2 regions of the Advenella sp. genome follow, and region 1 is predicted to be linked to the other one. Evidence: predicted binding sites of a transcription regulator. Region 1 holds the regulator's gene; the other holds the start of a gene.
The links. The regulator sigma-54, encoded in region 1, starts transcription at its own class of promoters, with help from an activator protein. The targets are predictions, from matches to a motif close to TGGCANGNAANCTGCTTT.
Positions count from the first base shown of each region.

Region 2: the regulator sigma-54 is predicted to act here: its motif matches at 5,078-5,095, upstream of ACTIKR_RS11070 (circularly permuted type 2 ATP-grasp protein).

Region 1 covers NZ_JBQEAU010000001.1:41,165-50,671, reverse strand. Annotated here, with positions in the region: gene ACTIKR_RS00215 (sulfatase-like hydrolase/transferase) at 1-176, opposite strand, end outside; gene ACTIKR_RS00210 (Bug family tripartite tricarboxylate transporter substrate binding protein) at 179-1,150, opposite strand; gene ACTIKR_RS00205 (LysR family transcriptional regulator) at 1,300-2,196, shown strand; gene ACTIKR_RS00200 ((2Fe-2S)-binding protein) at 2,571-2,837, opposite strand; gene rpoN (RNA polymerase factor sigma-54) at 3,115-4,509, opposite strand; gene ACTIKR_RS00190 (hypothetical protein) at 4,527-5,513, shown strand; gene leuA (2-isopropylmalate synthase) at 5,869-7,572, shown strand; gene ACTIKR_RS00180 (hypothetical protein) at 7,633-7,833, shown strand; gene ACTIKR_RS00175 (DUF1840 domain-containing protein) at 7,981-8,343, opposite strand; gene ACTIKR_RS00170 (phospholipase effector Tle1 domain-containing protein) at 8,433-9,507, shown strand, end outside.
Region 2 covers NZ_JBQEAU010000053.1:9,668-19,174, forward strand. Annotated here, with positions in the region: gene ACTIKR_RS11060 (circularly permuted type 2 ATP-grasp protein) at 1-2,348, opposite strand, end outside; gene ACTIKR_RS11065 (alpha-E domain-containing protein) at 2,556-3,503, opposite strand; gene ACTIKR_RS11070 (circularly permuted type 2 ATP-grasp protein) at 3,607-5,040, opposite strand; gene amaB (L-piperidine-6-carboxylate dehydrogenase) at 5,598-7,103, shown strand; gene ACTIKR_RS11080 (aminotransferase-like domain-containing protein) at 7,324-8,535, shown strand; gene rmuC (DNA recombination protein RmuC) at 8,583-9,507, opposite strand, start outside.

The DNA of each region.
Region 1 (9,507 bases):
ATGGGGGAGTTGGTGTAGGCTGAGGCAAATCTTGTGTTTGCGCCCCCAAATGAGTCCATATATGGTGTTTTGATCCAAGGGTGCCCGGCAGAGGACAGAGCAACGCCAGAATGTTCATCTGACATCACAACGATTGCTATACGTCGCCCAGATTGTTTTGTTGTTATTGAATTCATCTTTATGCCTCCCTCAGGCCTTGACTGTTCACGATTTTCTGCCAGTGAGCCAAATCATCCGAAACGTATTTGGAAAAAGCTTCTTGGGTCATCGGCATTATCTCGATTCCTTCGCCGGCTAGCCTTTTTTTGACTTCTGGCTCAGCCAGCACGCGATCCACTGCCGACCACAGTGTGTGAGTGATGTCTGGGGGCATATCTTTGGGGCCCATGATGCCAAGCCATTGAACGGTTTCCAGTTCTGGAATGCCGATCTCTTTTAATGTTCTGACATCTGGCAATAGGGGTGCGCGCTGCGCTCCGCTTACGGCAAGTGCACGCATCCTGCCAGATTTGATGTATGGAGTCGCTCCTGCCAGCCCTGGCATACAGAATTGTATTTGACCAGCCACCATGTCATTGAAGCCCGGTCCCAGGCCCCGGTAGGGGACATGCAGCACATCGATATCGGTACTCAGTTTTAAACCTTCGAACACCAGATGGGTAATACTCCCCACGCCTCCGGATGCATAACTGAATTTTCCAGGGTTCTTTTTGGTTAATTCCAGAAATTCCTCAAAAGTCTCTGGCCCCGACGTATTGGTGACTAACACATTGGGGGCGCCTCCCATCATAGCAATATGCGTAAAATCGTTGATTGGGTCGTAAGGAACTTTGCGATAGGCCGGCAGCGTACCGTGGGTGCTGACATAACCAAGGATCAGGTTGTAGCCATCTGGGGATGCACGGGCCGTTGCCTGGGTCGCAATTTGACCGCTTGCGCCTCCCTGATTTTCGACTACCCAGGTGGTTTTCATTGTCCGGGATAGGTAATCTGCCATTATCCTGGCAACGCTATCAGTGCCGGCGCCAGGGCTCACCGGGACGACAAATTTTATCGCTCTGTCTGGATAGCCTTTGGCAATGACGATTTTGGGTATGGCACAGAAAGCCGCCCCCCCTAGGGCTGTTTTAAGTAAGTGACGCCGATTCATTAACATTTCCGAATGTCTCCCTTTTCGTTCTAGGTATGATGTTTTGCGTAAGAATCGATGTCAGTCTAAAGAAGTATTACCAAGGGGTGGTAGTACAATCGGCGCAGCCCCCTTCTCAAAAAAGTTGCACACCCAAAGGAGTCTTGGACTTGGCGCTCAATCTCGATCACCTGCATGCTTTCTTGGTCGTCACAGAAGAGGGCAGCATCAATCGTGCCGCTATAAGATTGCTGCGTGCGCAAACAGCAGTGGGACGGCAAATTAAGCTACTTGAAGAGGCGATGGGAGTGGCACTGTTTGAGCGTACAGCCGGCGGCGTCATACTCACGGAAGCGGGTACCGAACTCATTGAATTCGCGCGCCGAATTTTCCAGAACGTTGCAGAAGCCGAAGCGGCTATGGCCCGGGTAGGGGCGGATCCCTCAGGTGAGTTGGTGATTGCTGTCCCGAACGCATTGGTTGAACAATTGGGGCCTGTGCTCTTTACCGCAATCACGGACCAGTATCCATTGATCAGGCTCACGATGCTCGAAGGTGATAGTCACGCAATTCATCAGTGGATCACCAACGGTATGGCTCAGATAGGCTTATTGCCGGAAGGTCAAAACGACACAAGTTTGCACACGATTGAATGTGGTCGCCAGGTACTTTGTTTGTGCGGCGCAACAGAGGCGATGTCGAATTTTCCCAAAAAGATTGAACTCAAGCGGGCGTTGTCGATGCCATTGGCTTTGACCATGCGTCCAAACCGGATGCGCCAAATGATTGATCATGCAGCGACCAGTATTGGCTCCGAGGTTAGTCCGGTTCTAAGCACAAATTCGACCCATTTGATCAATATGCTCATGCGTCAGAATAAGGTTTATTCGATACGGCCCTACCTGGGTGGCGCCCCCGCCGTAGTAAATGGAATCACTTATATCCGGCTTTGCTCTCCGGAAGTCAGCCGTAGCATCAATATAGTATGGAGCACTGCCTACCCTGTGACTCGAACGACTGAGGCAGCACGCACTCTTCTTTGTGAGCTGATGGCGGGGTTGAGTTAAACCCAAGGAATCCACCCCCGAGATTGAATGTGCAACTTTTGCGCTGTAGCTATAATATCCTCGTTCAGTTCTATGGGATGGCCAAATTGTCTGCCAACCGCGGCGCACAAATCAGGATCGATCCGGGTGATATTGCGAAAGTGATAACGCAGTTGAATGTTGGGAACGTGGCACTGCAAGCGTGAGGTTGAAAATGCGCTGAGGCAGAGAAACCAGGCGCCGGTCCGCAAATGGTGATTTAGGACTAATTATTTGCCGCTTATCATTGGCGAATTATTATTTGCGGCTTATGATTTTGAGCATTATTGGTAGCAATGATTTTTGAAGGCGTGAACCTTGTGGCATGGTGACTTGTGCTTTGCAACGCCAGCCGATCAGGCGGCCGAACGCCAGAGCACCACAGATTCTGTTGCCAGCGCGTCACATTTGTCTTTGCCGCAATGGTCATTGGCGCCATCATGAGCAACAGGCGCACCGGTACAGGCTGCGCGCTCCAGATAGCTACAGGCCATTTGTGCGCAGCACCCGCAATTGGTGGCGACGCCCAGTTCTCGTTGCAGGTCACTCAGCGTGCTGGCGCCCTGGGAAATAGCGCTGACAACGGCGTCTTCGGTGACGGCATTACAAATGCAAATATACATGAGAGTTATTATCATCCAAGGCAAAAAAAGTTGCAAGCGCCTTGCCGGGTTTGATGAAAATGTCCAACAATTCCGTTCTTTCAGGGTGTTACCGCAATTTTTTGAGATTTATGGGGCATGGCACGTACGGCGCTGCCACCGCCAGTGCACGGGTCTATGGGTGCGTGCAACCAGGGCGCCAAGGCGGTGCGCCGGCAGGGCACGCAAGAGGTTGCCAGCCAAACCTGATCACCGTCTTCTACGGCCGCAGCAGGAGGCCGCGTCTCCTTGCGTGTCCCTATTCCTGATTAAGACTGGCCCGCGCCTTGCGCAGCGATGCCGATGGAATGCCCAGGACTTCGCGGTATTTGGCCACCGTGCGGCGCGCGATGGTAATGCCCTCCTGAGCCAGCAGGTCGGTCAGGCGACTGTCCGATAGCGGCTTGCCCTCTGGCTCGGCCTGAATGTAATTGCGAATGCGGATCTGCACCGCTGTTGCCGATGCATTTTCGCCACTGTCTGTCGCCACGCCGGAGCCAAAAAACCGTTTCAGCTCAAATACCCCATGCGGCGTCGCGATAAACTTCTGCGTCGTGGCCCGGGAGATGGTTGATTCATGCATCCCCACTGCATCGGCCACATCTCGCAGGGTCAAAGGCTGCAGGCGCGCCATGCCGTACTCCAGAAAGTCGCGCTGCTTGTCCATAATGGCACGCGAGACGTCCAGAATCGTCGTAAAGCGCTGACTGACCTGGCGCATAAAACCCTTGGCCGCGGCCAGTTGCTCGCTCATTGCCGAGCCAGCCTCTTTGCCCAGACGACGAATCATGCTTTCGTATCCTTCGCTGATACGTAGCGATGGCATGACCGCCTGATTGATGGTCAGGACCCACTCCCCTTTTATCTTGCGCACCAGAACATCGGGCACGGCATAATCGGCCGTGGGCGTGCTAAATTGCTTGCCAGGCCGCGGATCCAGTTGCCGGATCAGGGCATGAGCCTGTCGAATCCGGTCAATATCGGCGCCGGTAACGGAACGCAGTTGCGCCATATCGGCACGTCCAAGCGCCTCCAGCCCGTGCTCGCAAATAAGGCGGGCGCAAGCCAGTACCTCGGGCTCTGGCGGGTTGGCCAGAGAAGAAACATCCAATTGCAGCAGCAGGCATTCAGAAAGCGTACGCGCGCCCACCCCGGGCGGATCACACGACTGCAGCAGGCGCAAGGCAACCGCCAGGTCGTCTTCGCTGACATCGGCCTCTTCCGAAAACAACGTTGCTATTTCCTGCAGGCTGGACATCAGATACCCGTTATCGTCCAGTTCCTCGATCAGGTAGTCGGCCAGACTGACATCCCGCTCCGATGCGTGGGTAAGCCGCAACTGCTCCCGCAGATGCTCGGAAAGCGACAGCCCTACCGCTGTTTCGGGTTGAAAATACTCGTCATCTCGCGATTTCTGACCCGGCTGCGAGGTCCAGTCCTGTTGTAAAAGCTCGGCATCATTTTCGCTTGTATTTGTACTATCTTCGGATATTTGGTTATTATCGACAAGTTCAAGCATGGGGTTGTCCTGCAACACCTGTGCCAGTTCTGTCTGGAGATCCAGCGCAGAACACTGCAACAAGCGCAAGGATTGTTGCAGTTGCGGGGTCAGCACCAACTGCTGGCCAGTTCGAAGTTCTAACGCATGACGCATATCGATTTGGAATACCTATGAAATACAGTAATGCCGCGGTTCAGCAAAATGATGCCAGATTGGTAAGCAAAACGCTGCTTAAACTGGCTACCCCAAGGATTATAATGCGTGCCGTCGTGATTATTGTCACAATCGTGATTTGGCTGTGGGTTGCCGCAAGTATCCTTGAGTTCGGTGCCGCCCAAGACTACGTTTTTCTGAACAAGTTTAACGTACAACTGGTCTCTTTTTTACAGAGTATCAATACCTACCTGTGGTGGGCAGTAGTGCTGCTAGGCACCCTGATCGTCTACTTCTTCCTGAGTGCCTGGTATAGCGGAAGCGTTGAGCGCGCTGCATACAAGACCGTGCCCGCAGATACGGCAGCCCAATTGATTGGCAGCCTCTCTCCGGAAGGCCGGGACGTGCTCGGCTGGGTCTGGCGTGACCGCAGCGAACCCATCAATATCGGTAACCTGAAAACCACCAAGGATGAACTGGATAACAACCGGGTGAGCAAACTGGCTCAGATCCGGGAACAGGAAAGGCTGCTGGGCCCGGGCCCGATGGTGGCGGCAGACAATCGCATTGCCGCCACACTAGCACAAACAGAGGAGCAGGAGGAGCCTGGCCAGGTGCCGACCCTGCGGCCAGAACCCGAAGCGGCCAAACCCGTCGCTACCGATACCCGCCCAACAGCGCCGGCTGCCGGCGCGGCGACTGCGGGCACGCTGGGTTCAGCGTCCAATGCCACAACGGTTGAGCCTGCAATCGCCCGTACCACACCGGCCTCTCAGCCAAAAACGGCTGACGCGGCGGCCTCTGAACCGAAGCGCCCGGCCAACGTGGCAGACGCCGCAACCGATGCTGTCAAGCCCACACAGAACGATCCGGTCATCCCTGATGAACCGGCCAAAGAGCAACCAACGGTCTCCAGCTCCGAACAGACGGAACCGACCATTGCTCGCCCCGAAACCACGCATCTGCGCCCGCCACGCGATGAGGTCAAACATACTATTACCTAATCAAAACTGCAGTTATCGGCGCGCAGGCGAAAAAACGCTTGCGCGCCGGGGTAATTTTTCTTATAGTTAAGGCATGAAGAGCCAGCCCGCATTTTCTCGCAACGCTTTAACCGGTAGCAACACTGCTTGCGCCGCGGCTAAGCTGTGGGCTGCTGCTACACCTGACGCAACGCTTTCTGCTGTTGCCACATCTTCTGCGCTACTGCTAGCGATCGGTTGTCGAGCCTAGAGCGTTCGTGGCAGTTCGACAGCCCCTGTACAAGCCACAAGGATTCCGTTTTATTATTCTGAATCCCGGCGTCGCTGCTTAACTCCAGTCTGTTCGCACCGGGATTCTCCCCAAAATAGGTGCATCATGATCTCCAACCCCGCTTCCAAATACATTCCTTTCAAGGCGTTCGAACGCGATTTCTCGGAACGCACGTGGCCCAGCAAAAAAATCGAACATCCACCCATCTGGATGAGTACCGATCTGCGCGACGGCAATCAGTCTCTTATCGAGCCCATGAGCATCGAGCGCAAGCTGCGTTTTTTCAAACACCTGGTCAAAATCGGCTTCAAGGAGATTGAAGTTGGCTTTCCCGCCGCCTCTCAGACGGATTTCGACTTCGTTCGCATCCTGATCGAAGAAAACCATATTCCCGATGATGTCCTGATCATCGTGCTGACCCAGTCGCGCGAAGATCTGATCAACCGGACGGTGGAAGCGGCGGCCGGCGCCCGTCAGGCCATGGTGCACCTGTATAACGCCTGCGCCCCCGCGTTTCGCAAAATCGTCTTCAATATGAACAAGGAAGAAGTCAAAAATATCGCCACCACCGGTACGGCACTGATCAAAACGGCCATGAGCCGGCACCCCGAAACCAAATGGCGCTATGAATACTCTCCTGAAGTGTTCAGCACCACCGAGCCGGAGTTTGCAGTAGAAGTGTGTAACGCCGTAGCCGAGGTATGGCAGCCTACCGCGACAGACCGGATCGTGTTCAACCTGCCTGCGACCATCGAGGCCACCACGCCAAATATGTACGCAGACCAGATCGAATGGTTCTGCAACAATGTCAATAATCGCGAAAGCGTCATTGTCAGCGTGCACCCGCATAATGACCGCGGCACAGCCGTTGCCGCCGCTGAACTGGCTGTGATGGCCGGTGCAGACCGCATCGAAGGTTGCCTGTTTGGCAGTGGCGAGCGTACGGGTAATGTGTGCCTGGTCACCCTGGCACTCAATTTGTACACCCAGGGCATTCACCCTGGCCTGGACTTCTCCGATATAGATGACGTGCGTCGCACTGCAGAATACTGTAACCAGTTGCCCGTACATCCGCGTCACCCCTACGCAGGCGACCTGGTCTTTACCGCCTTCTCGGGCTCGCACCAGGATGCCATCAAGAAAGGCTTCTCCGTGCAAAAAGAAGACGGCGTCTGGGAAGTGCCTTATCTGCCCATTGATCCGGCCGATCTCGGACGCAGCTATGATGCGGTCATCCGAGTGAACAGCCAGTCGGGCAAGGGCGGCGTCTCTTATCTTCTGGAAAACGAACGCGGCCTGAACCTGCCGCGTCGCCTGCAGATCGAATTTTCCCGCGCCATCCAGCGCGTGACCGACGAAACCGGTACGGAAGTCAACGGCAATGCCGTGTTCGACATCTTTGAAAAAGAGTACCTGAAACAGACCACGCCATGGAAACTGGTGCGCCACCAGATCGATAGCAAGGCCGATGGCGAAGCCGGCGACCAGTTCAGCATCCGCGCCGAGCTTGAGGTGGACGGTCAGGTCAAAGTAGTGGAAGGAAGCGGCGAAGGCGCCATTTCAGCCTTCATCAACGCCCTGAGTCTGCCTATCCGCTTTATGGATTATCACGAACACGCCATGGGGTCCGGCGAAAAAACGTCTGCCGTCTGCTATGTGGAACTGCGGCTTGGTGAATCTGCCACCGGTTTTGGCGTGGGCATCCACAAGGACATCGTTACCGCGTCATTTGTGGCCGTCTTGAGCGCGGTCAACCGCCATCTGAACCAGCAGGCCAAAGAAGGCGCCGCTCTGCGCGAAGTCGCTTAAGGGTCCAAGGCGATCAACCCGAGCCCGTCACCTGCCTGCGGCAGGGGCGGGTGTCCATTGATGTTTATCGTTGCAACAACGTGTGATTCGGGCGCCAGGCGTGTGTCTTTGCAGACCGGTACCCGCTTGCTTTCCTTGCTGGCGCAATGCCAGCGGATACTGATCGGACAACCCAACGGGCAACAGGCCCGGGTTGCCACCGGCGCGTATTATCATTACGCTTTCCAGACAAACGTCACCGTCATGCCAACACGATCCTAACCGAAAAGGGCTGATGCCTGCGTGCGTTAGCGTCGCATTAATCAACCCTTGCCTGACCCTTGCCTCATATCGGGAAAGCCGCTGTCCAGGCCTTGCATGCTGATCGGATCGGCATGCAAGGCCTGCGCTATTTCTGGCCCGCCCTGTTTACCAGGCGCTGCCTTTTTCCCAGACTACTTCCTTGCCCGCTGCCTTGGCCTGGCGCATCATGTCCAGCAACGGGTAGGCACGACGACGCAAGCTCACATTTTCACTGATAGGGTGCACGGCGACCTCGTCGTCCTCGTCTTCGCGATCTTTGTCATCAAACTGATGATCAGGCGCAGAATCCGGATCCGCATTGATAGCCTGTTCCAGATGACGGATGGCTTCTTCCAGCTGAGCCACGGTAAAGACGCCCATTTCAGGTACGGTCTCATACTCACGCCCCGCCGCCTGCAATACTGTCCTGGCCTGCTCGGCCATCATCAGGACATCGCCGGCTATATCCGAACGAAAAGTAATCAGCATACGGTTTTCCTCATTAGATATTTTATTGAACTGCGACCACTGCAAATGCATTCAAAAGGTGATGATACGCATTTTTCAGGTTATTGGTCATGCGAACCCGTCCTCGCTCAATTTTTCCTGCTTTCCGGCACCTGATTCTAGTGCTTGCAGGCATGCTCCATTTTGCCCCAGAGGCCGTTGCCGGACAAGCAAATATTGCGCAATGCGTGCGCCCGGCCAACGGCACCGGTCATCCGTGCCGCAGCAACAACCCTTTTACCCTGGGCGCAATTGAGCCGGCCATCAATAGCGGCGCCGGCAACCCGGTTAATCTGGCCACCGGCAACAAATATCAGGAAACAATCGATCTGCCGCTACGTCATGACGGCTTGCTGGTGATGCGCAGCTATAACGCAATGGACCGGGCAGACCGGGGACTGGGCGTTGGCTGGCGGCACAATTTCGATATTAATCTGCAACGCACGCCCGACGGCCTGCAGATTACCCAGGCCGACGGTTCCCGCATCCTGTTCGGCAGACGCGCTGGCAAAGCGGCTCCGGCCGCAATCCCTGCCCATGGGCGGCTGGTGATTGCCGACAGCGGCTGGGACTGGCACTGGCCTGACGGCAGCACCATTACCTTTGACCGCCAGGGGTTACTTACCCGACTGAACGTGGACGGACGCCACCTGCAAATACAGCGACACAGCCGCGCCTCGATTTTTGCCGACAGGATCCGTCAGGTCACAAGCGATGCCGGCCACGCTCTGGTGTTTCACTACATCCAGGACGACCGCGTGCATGCCCGCGCACGCCTGACCCGAATCGACACGCCGCAAGGACCCATCCAATATCGCTACGACTTGCCTGCCGGGCGTCTGATGTCGGCGTCGCGTGCTGATGGCAGCCAGACGCTCTACCTGTACGAGGAAGCTTATCAGGCAGGCGACCCATACAAACTGACGGGCATGGCGATCGTGCCCCACCACAACAGGAACGCCGGCAACAATATCGCTGCAGGCGCTATGCCGGCGCTGGACATCCCGGTCCTGCGCACCGCCATACCGGCCTTGGCAGGCCGCTCTGCGCACGTAGCGAGTCTGTCTGACCCCCTCCTGCCGCAGTCCTTTCGCTTGCGGACCTGGCAATACGACCAAAGCGGCAAAGTGATTCGGGCCGTATTGC
Region 2 (9,507 bases), on a different contig from region 1:
TCCTGAACATTGAATGCGGCGCTGTTATCCAGCAGGCTCTGGCACAGATAGCGCAGTGAATAAGGGTTGCTGCGGTCGAACACCAGCAGATACAACACTGCCAGCATCTCTTCTTCGCGATGGTAGCGGGCGCGATAGGTCACGATACTGTAGGCAATTTCCAGCAGCGACTCGAGCATAATGGTTTTGTCATGCTCGCTCTGCTTGAGAAAAAATCCCAGCGTGTCGCTCATGCGGCCAAGCTTTTCGATCAGGCGGCCAAGCAGCAGAAAACTCCAGCCCTCGTCACGCGTCATCTGTTCATGCGTAAAACCCGAGAGGATTGAGCAACTGGCGAACAGTTCCTGCATGCGCTGCTGCACCACGGTCAGGTCCAGCTTGGCGGTGCCCAGATAGGTGGGCATGTAGTTGACCACCCACCATACATCCAGCGACAGCCTTTCCCGTATGTTGAACGCACACTGATGCAGATAGTTCACATTGTTGGTCAGCGCACCGCTTAGCGATGAAGGCGCCAGAGACGCGCCCAGCTGATGACGAATAAAATTAATATCATAGGTGTCATCGGCACCGATGGCTTCTGCCGACGGCACAGGCAACACATGCAGATGCGTGCCCAGTTTATACAGCAGCGTGATGAGCGTTTCCTTCTCGGTCACGCGTTCGGTCAGGTTGCGGGTAATGGTGCGCAGCAGCAGTACCGAAAGCTCGGCGCGGATGCCATAGCGCCCCATCCAGAACAGGTTCTCGCCGATGCGCGCCGGCGTGGTCGTATGTGCCGCCAGCAATTGTTCGAGCGTCAGCGGCTTTGCTTCAAAGGCGTCCGACACACTGCGCACCCGGGCGCGGGCCGGCGGTATGGTAACCACTGTCGGCACAGCAGGACGGGCCATTCGACAGACCCATAGATCCTTGTTGATCTGCCGATTGCGCGAAGACAGTACCGGCGTATTGCTTTTGTCTTCGACTCGTACCACACCGCCAGGCATGACCTGATAGGAACCATCATGAGCCAGGGTAGCAAAAACCCGCATGGTAAAGCGGCGCATCTGCAACTGCCGCGATTCAAAATCAATTTCCGGAATGCGGGCCAGCGGCATCACCTCGTGCGCCACCAGCGAACGCGGGCTCGTTTCCAGCCGCTGCAACAGCGCTTCGCGCTGCGCCTGATTCAAATCAGGCACGTATTGCGGACTGGCGCGCATCGATGAAAAACTGGATTTGAACATCAGCGAATCAAATCGTGTACGGGCATAATCCAGATTGGCCTCGTTACCGCACCACCAGCTGCGGATCGAATCCATCAGCAAGGGTTCGCCGCGCAGATGCTGGCAAATGCCAGGCAAAAATTCCAGCATGCCCGCAGATTCGAGCACGCCCGACCCCAATGCGTTGCACACCGTCACATTGCCTTTGCGAATGGCCTGCAACAAACCCGGAATACCCGGATAGTCGCTGCCATACAGCTCCATCGGATCGCATTCGTTGTCTTCCAGACGGCGCAAGACCACATGCACCCGCTGCAGGCCTCGCAGCGTCTTGAGGTATAGCAGATCATTGCGTACGGTCAGGTCCAGGCTTTCGGTAATCGGCACGCCCATTTGCCGGGCCAGGAAAACATGCTCGAAATACGCGGGATGTTTGGGACCGGGCGAGAGCAGCACCGTGACCACGTTGCCGTCTTCGACCGACATGCTCGACAGCAGGGTCTGGCGCAAAGCGCGGAAATAATCGGTTTGCGGATGAACCCGCAACTGGTTGAACAGCGCCGGCAGTGCCGTACTCATGATCTGGCGGTTCTGCAGGGCATAGCCCGCGCCCAGCGGCCCCTGGGTCCGATCCTTTAACACCCGCCACTGCCCTTTCTCGTCGCGGGCAATATCGACTGCGTACATATGAAGGTGATTTTCGTGCGTATCCAGGGTATTGATGCAAGGCCATAGAAAACCCCGCTGGCCGAAGATGAGCGAGGGCGGAACCAGGCCCCGCCGAATCAGATGTTGCGGGCCATAAATATCGCGCAGCGTGTCGTTGATCACCGCTGCGCGCTGGGCCACCGCAAGCTCAATGAAGTCCCATTCCTGGGCAGAAATCACATATGGAATAACGCTGAGCGATTCCCAGGGTTCAATGCTGCCGTCTTCGCTGTAGGCATTGTAGATGCTGCCGCGGTTCTGGATATTTTCGGAGATATACGCCAGAAAGCCCTTGAGATCATCGGGAGCAAGGTTTCTGAGCGCCGACAGCACATAATCCCACTCCGGCGCCAGGCCTCCGGCCTGGTCACGCAGCTCGGAAAACGCTCCATCCGGGGAAGGACTCAGTAATTGATCAAGGGAAAAGTCCATGCAACCATTGATGATGACTTTACAATGAGTCATTGTACGCAATTTCGACCAGACGCCTACCCATTGTTTCGACTAATCGGCGACAACGATGCACATGCGCCACACCCCTTAGCGGCTGCAGCGCAGGCGGACACAGCTACAACCAGTTACGCCTTGATGCGCTGCTGCACCTGCTGGTTCGCGTCAGGCTGCTGTTGGTCGATAATGCTATTGAACCGGCTGCCACAGAAAATCATCGTTGATGCCCTGGCCGATCGCATCCATCTTCTCCAGGTACCGGGTCAGCCAGTCATGCAGGCCTTCCTTGAAAATTTCATCGATCGTGGTATAGCGCAGGTCCGCATCCAGCCGCCCTGCCAGGCGCAGCGTTTCATCGGATTTGGCATTGCGCACTTTTTGCAAATGGGCCAGCAGCTCGCACGAGGAATGAGCCAGTGAATGCGGCATATCCGGGTGCAAAACAATCAGTTCGATCACCCGTTTGGAGTCTACGGTTTCGCGAAACACATGGCGATAGATTTCCAGGCCAGAGAGCGAGCGCAGCACAGCGGTCCAGTGATACAGCTGGGTGACCAACTTGCGCTTGTCGTCGGCCGCATTTTCCAGATAGTAGCGGATTTCCAGCATGCGTGCGGTGTTGTCGGCGCGCTCCAGATAGGTGCCCAGGCGCATGAAATTGTACGTTTCGTTGCGCAGCATGGTGCCTTCCTGCGCGCCCAACGTCTGCAGGGAACGGGTCTTGATCCATTCGAAGAACCGCGTCGGGTTGCTGGCCAGCATCGGCGTCTTGAGCAGGCGGTTCATTTCCAGCCAGGTAAAGTTGATGGTTTCCCATACTTCGGACGTCACGGTGCCGCGTATCGCGCGCACATTTTCTCGCGCCAGCCGGATGCATGAGGCGATGGACGAGGTGTAATTCTTGCTGTTGACCACAAATTCAATCACCCGATCAGCACTGATGGCGCCGCATTCGGCCTCATACTGCTCCAGCGTTTCCAGCGTCGCCAGCACACTGCGCCAGCTATAGTCCGAATGATCCTCGTCATTGGTCATGAGGGTCGTCTGGTAACAGACCTCCAGCAGACGCACGGTATTTTCTGCCCGCTCCAGGTAACGGGACATCCAGTAAATATGATCGGCGGTACGACTTAACATGATTCTTCCTTATTTTCATACGACGATACTGCTGTCTGCTGCCGGTGCAATAGCGCACTCATACAGACGACATTGCCCCGCTACGCGCGTCCGGCTGGCGACCCTAGCCGCGCCGGTTGATGACCCAGGTATCTTTTGTGCCGCCCCCCTGCGACGAATTGACCACCAGCGACCCTTCCTTCAGTGCCACGCGGGTCAATCCGCCTGCGGCCATGCGGATCGTCTTTCCAGACAGCACGAACGGCCGCAGATCCACGTGACGCGGGGCAATACCGGCCTCTACGAACGTCTGGCAGGTGGACAACGCCAGCGTGGGCTGGGCAATATACTTGGCCGGATCCTTTTTGATCAGTTGCTCGAACATGGCCAGCTCATCTCGCGTGGCGGCCGGCCCAACCATCATGCCGTAACCGCCGGCGCCATGCGTCTCCTTAACCACCAGTTCCTTCAGATGGGCAAGTACATAGGCCTTGTCCTCTTCATTACGGCACGCATAGGTGGGCACGTTGTTCAGCAGCGGTTTTTCACCCAGATAGAAGCGGATCATTTCCGTGACATACGGGTAGACCGATTTGTCATCGGCGATGCCGGTGCCGATGGCATTGCACAGCGTCAGGTTGCCCGCTTTGTAGGCCCGCATGAGCCCTGGCACGCCCAGTGCCGAATCCTTGCGAAACACCTCGGGATCAAGAAAATCATCGTCCAGGCGGCGATACATCACATCGACACGCTGCGGCCCCTGCGTGGTTCTCATGTAAACATAATCGTCCTTGACAAACAGGTCTTTGCCCTCGACCAGCTCCACGCCCATTTGCTGCGCCAGAAACGTATGTTCGAAGTACGCCGAGTTATACATACCGGGCGTGAGCACCGCAATGGTGGGCTTGTCGATGCGCTCTGGCGCCGACTCGATCAGGGTTTCAAGCAACAGATCAGGGTAATGCGCTATCGGTGTGACCTTGATTTTGCTGAAAAGATCAGGAAACAGCCGCATCATCATCTTGCGATTCTCCAGCATGTAGCTCACGCCGGACGGCACCCGCAGATTGTCCTCGAGCACATACAGCTCCCCCTTGCCTGCGCGTACGATATCAATACCCGCAATATGCGCATACGTGCGATGCGGCACGTCCAGTCCGACCATTTCCGGCCGGTATTGTGTGTTATTGATGATCAGGTCGGCAGGGATGAGCCCGGCGCGAATCATGTCCTTGTCGTGATAGACATCATGCAGGAACATATTCAAGGCCCTGGTGCGCTGCTCGACGCCGCGCTGCAGGGCATTCCACTCCCTCAGCGGGAAGACGCGGGGAATGATGTCAAACGGAATGGTCCGCTCCGTGCCATCACCATCGCCCGATACGGAGAAGGTGATTCCCACCTGCTGAAACAGCGCCTCAGCTTCTTCTCGCTTGTTCAGCAACAAATCCGTTTCCTGTCGGTCCAGCCACTTGAGGTATTCTTCGTAGTGCTTTCGGGGAACCGGCTTCTTTTTCGCCTCTTCCAGCCATATCTCATTATAAAACTTGGGAGCCATAAACCGTTTCCTTTGTTAACTGATTGCGCAGGGTTGCCAAGCAAGACTGATGCCACTTTCGGGCTGCAGCAAGCGGCTGCGCCAGGGCAGTATTCGGTCACGACGAACAGGGAAAGTACGAATGGGACGACACCTCCGTTAGTGGTAAATTTCCTTTAAGAAATTTTTTGACTTTAAGAAAGGATGGAAGTACGCTACACAATTGAATGAGCATTGCCTGTGCTGCATGCACCCGGTTAGGCCAGCATCACTGCCAGCAATTGAAGTGTGATAGCTCCTCCCGTTCAAAGCTGTGGTCAATGCATGAGTTAAAGCGCTGATTAAAGCTCGGATTGAAGCATTTTTGAAGCTCTGGCCAACGTTTGGTTAAACAGTATTGGTTGCAAATTTCATTCGCAGTTATTTTTTGTGTTAACAATAGCATATAAGACAGAATCATCGTCAAGCTGCACTGCTTAGGGTTGGTTGGCAATTATTGACAATTCAGGTTATGTCGCCTGTGTGCCTGTTGTTACCGTCATATATTCCGGTTCTGCCGGTAAACAAGGAAACCGAAAATGGATTCAGTCAAGGAATTATTCAGCGTGCTGGGCATCGCCCAGGAATCGGTCACCGGCGGTTCGCTGCCGGTCCACTCACCGGTTGATGGCGCACGCATCGCCGATGTCAGGGAACACACAGCACAGCAAACGAACCAGGCGATTGACCAGGCCGCCGCCGCCCAGAAGGCATGGCGCAATGTTACCGCACCGCGCCGTGGAGAGCTGATCCGGCTGCTGGGTGAAGAGCTACGTGAACATAAGGCAGCCCTGGGGCGCCTGGTGTCCGTCGAAGCCGGCAAGATCACCGCCGAAGGCGAAGGCGAAGTGCAGGAAATGATCGACATTTGCGATTTCGCGGTCGGGCTCTCGCGCCAGTTGTATGGCTTGACCATCGCCTCGGAGCGCCCCGGTCACCGCATGATGGAAACCTGGCACCCGGTGGGCGTGGTCGGCGTGATCACCGCCTTCAATTTCCCGGTGGCCGTGTGGTCATGGAATACCGCTCTGGCGCTTGTATGCGGCAACGCGGTCATCTGGAAGCCCTCGGAGAAAACCCCCCTCACGGCACTGGCAACCCAGGCGCTGTTTGAGCGCGCCCTCAAGCGCTTTGGCGATGCGCCGGCTCATCTGGCCCAGGTGGTCATAGGTCAGCGCGATGTGGGCCAGGTGCTGGTAGACAGTCCCAAGGTTGCCCTGGTATCGGCCACCGGCTCGACCCGCATGGGTCGCGAAGTCGGGCCGCGTGTGGCAGCCCGTTTCGGCCGCAGCCTGCTGGAGCTGGGCGGCAACAATGCCATTATTGTCAGCCAGTCGGCCGACCTGGATCTGGCGGTGCGCGGCATTCTTTTTGGGGCTATCGGCACCTGCGGCCAGCGTTGCACGTCCACCCGCCGCATCATTGCGCATCGCGATGTGGTGCAGGAGCTGACCACCCGCCTGAAAAAAGCCTATGCATCGGCCACGATCGGCAGCCCGCTGGAAGCCGGCACGCTGGTCGGACCGCTGATTGATAAAGCCGCCTTCGAGGCCATGCAAAACGCGCTGGGCCAGGCCGCCGAACAGGGCGGCACCGTGACAGGAGGCGAACGCGCACTGCAAGAGCGCTTCCCCAATGCATTCTATGTCCGGCCGGCGCTTGTGGAAATGCCCGGTCAGACAGACGTAGTGCGTCACGAAACGTTCGCGCCGATTCTGTACATCATGAGCTATGACACGTTCGAAGAGGCCATCGAGATGCAGAATGACGTGCCACAGGGCCTGTCTTCTGCCGTCTTCACCACAGACCTGCGCGAGGCAGAGCAGTTCATGTCTGCCTCGGGTTCCGATTGCGGTATTGCAAACGTGAATATCGGAACCTCGGGTGCAGAAATCGGCGGCGCCTTCGGCGGTGAAAAAGAAACCGGCGGCGGCCGCGAATCGGGCTCTGACGCCTGGAAAGCCTATATGCGTCGCGCTACCAATACCGTGAACTATTCACGCGAACTGCCGCTGGCACAGGGTATCCGCTTTGGCGAAGACTGAGCCCCAGCGCATAATATTGCAAATGTGAACTGCACCTCTGGAATTCGGGCTTGAAATCCAATGTCCGGCGGTGCAGTTTTTTTATGACATATGCAATGGATATCCTTCCTGGACGGCCTTGCCGCTGTTGTGTTGTTGTCTTGCTAGCGCTCTTTTTGCTGTTGTCGTTGCAACTGGCTGCTGAACCTGTCTGACCGTTACGTTTTCCGCGAGCAATTTTATGGCATTTACCTTTCGCTTTGCCGAACCCTTTGCACAGGTCAAGGGCTCGCCCATTCGTGAACTATTCCGCTACCTGTCGCAGCCGGGCATGATTTCCTTTGCGGGCGGCTACCCGGCACCCGAGCTGTTCGACGTGGCGGGTCTGCAGACCTCGCTGCTTGCGCTGGCCCACAATCCGGGTACAACGCTGTCCTATGGCGCCACCGAAGGCTGGCCCGCACTGCGCGAATCCTTTGCACGCCTGACTACTTCACGCGCAATACCTACCGAGGCCGAGCAACTGATTGTCACCAGCGGCTCCCAACAAGGTTTCGATCTGCTGTTGCGCGCCTTCATCCAGCCCGGCGATACGGTGCTCGTGGAACGCCCTACTTATCCTGCGGCCCTGCAGGGATTGCGGCTGGCCGGCGCGCGCATAGTCACGGTTGGCAGCGGCACCCAGGGGCCCAATCTGCAGGAGCTGGCCGCCGTTTTGAAGCAGCACCAGCCCAAACTGCTTTACCTGGTGCCCACCTTTGCGAATCCGACAGGCGCCACTATTGATCTGCAGAGCAGGCGCCGCTTGCTGGATCTGCTTGCCGGCACGTCCTGTGTCTTGATTGAAGACGATCCCTATGGCCAGTTGCGTTTTGGCGGAACACCGGTACCAACGCTTGCCCAGCTGGCTCACGATACGGCCGTGGCCGACCAGGTCGTGTATTTGTCCAGCCTGTCAAAAACCATCGCCCCGGGCCTGCGTCTGGGCTGGATGCGGGCGCATGCTGATATTCTGCGCAGGTGTGTCCTGGCCAAGCAAGTTGGTGACTTGTGCTCGGCGCCCTATTTACAGGCAGTGGCGGCCCATTATCTGGATTCGGGCTGTTATGAGACTCATCTGCCGAAAATTGCCGCCTCCTACGGCGAACGCGCCCGCCTCATGATTGCGTCGCTGCGGCAGCACTTTGGCGAAAGTCTGACCCTGCTTGAGCCCGAAGGCGGCATGTTCCTTTGGGCGCGCCTGCAAGACGGCCTGGATGCCGCCTCGCTGCTGCCGCTGGCCATACAGGAGAACGTGATGTTTGTTCCCGGCAGCGCTTTTTATGCAGCACAGCCCGATCCACAGGCCTTCAGGCTTAGTTTTACCATGAGTACGCCGGAGCAAATTGTTCAGGGGTGCGAACGCCTGTTTCGCGCCGCGCAGCGACTTGCGCAGGGCGAAACAGCTGGTTAGCAGGGGAGGCGGCGGCTGGGTCTGGCCGTGGCTTTGCAGGCCCGCATTCAAGACCTTGAGGCTGCCTGATCAGCCTGATCGCCCGTAGCCGGATCGGCCAGGTCTGAGCGCGCCGGTGTCGCAATCTTGTCTTTGCTGTCATTACCGTCCGGGCTCGGCCCGGCATCGCTACCTGCAGCGAGGGCGTCCTGCAACGGTGCCGGATGCCGATCCAGGTTAGCGTCGTGATCGCCTGCCGGCGTTGCCGGCGGCATCCCGGACAGTCGATGTACATCGACCTCGGTGGTGATCGGCTGCAATGCCGGGATGCTTTTGCTTGCCTTGGCAGACAGGCTCTGGAAACGATCTACCTTGCCGGTCAGCCCTTGATTGCCGGCGAAAATGCGCACGACGGCATTGTAATGCGTGCTCAGCGTGCCGATGGTGCCGCCCAGTTTGCCCAGGTGCTCGGCGACCCGCGCCACCTGATTGTACACATCGCTGGCCCGCTCGCCGATAGCCAGCGCCTGCTCATTGCTGTCGGCCATCATCCACAAATACGACACGGTGCGCAAAATCGGCATCAACGTCGTATGCGATACCAGAATGACGCCGCGCTCATATCCATATTGAAAAATATTCTGGGCATGCCGCAGGGCCTCGATATAGGCGCTTTCTATCGGCATGAACATCAGGACAAAGCCCGGGCTTTTCATGCCGGCCAGCGCGGTATAGTCCTTGGCCGCAAGCTGGTCAATGTGTGCGCGCACCGCCCGCAGATGCGCGTCCAGAAACGCCTGTCGCGCCGCTTCTTCGGTGGCATTCACGGCCTGTTCGTAGGACACCAGAGACACCTTGCTATCGAGCACGATTTTCTTGCCATCAGGCAAAAAGACGATGAAATCCGGGTAATTGGCGCGGCCGTTCTCGCTGCGAAACAGCACCTGCGTATCAAAATGGGCGCCCTTGTGCAGCCCGGCCGCTTCCAGCGCA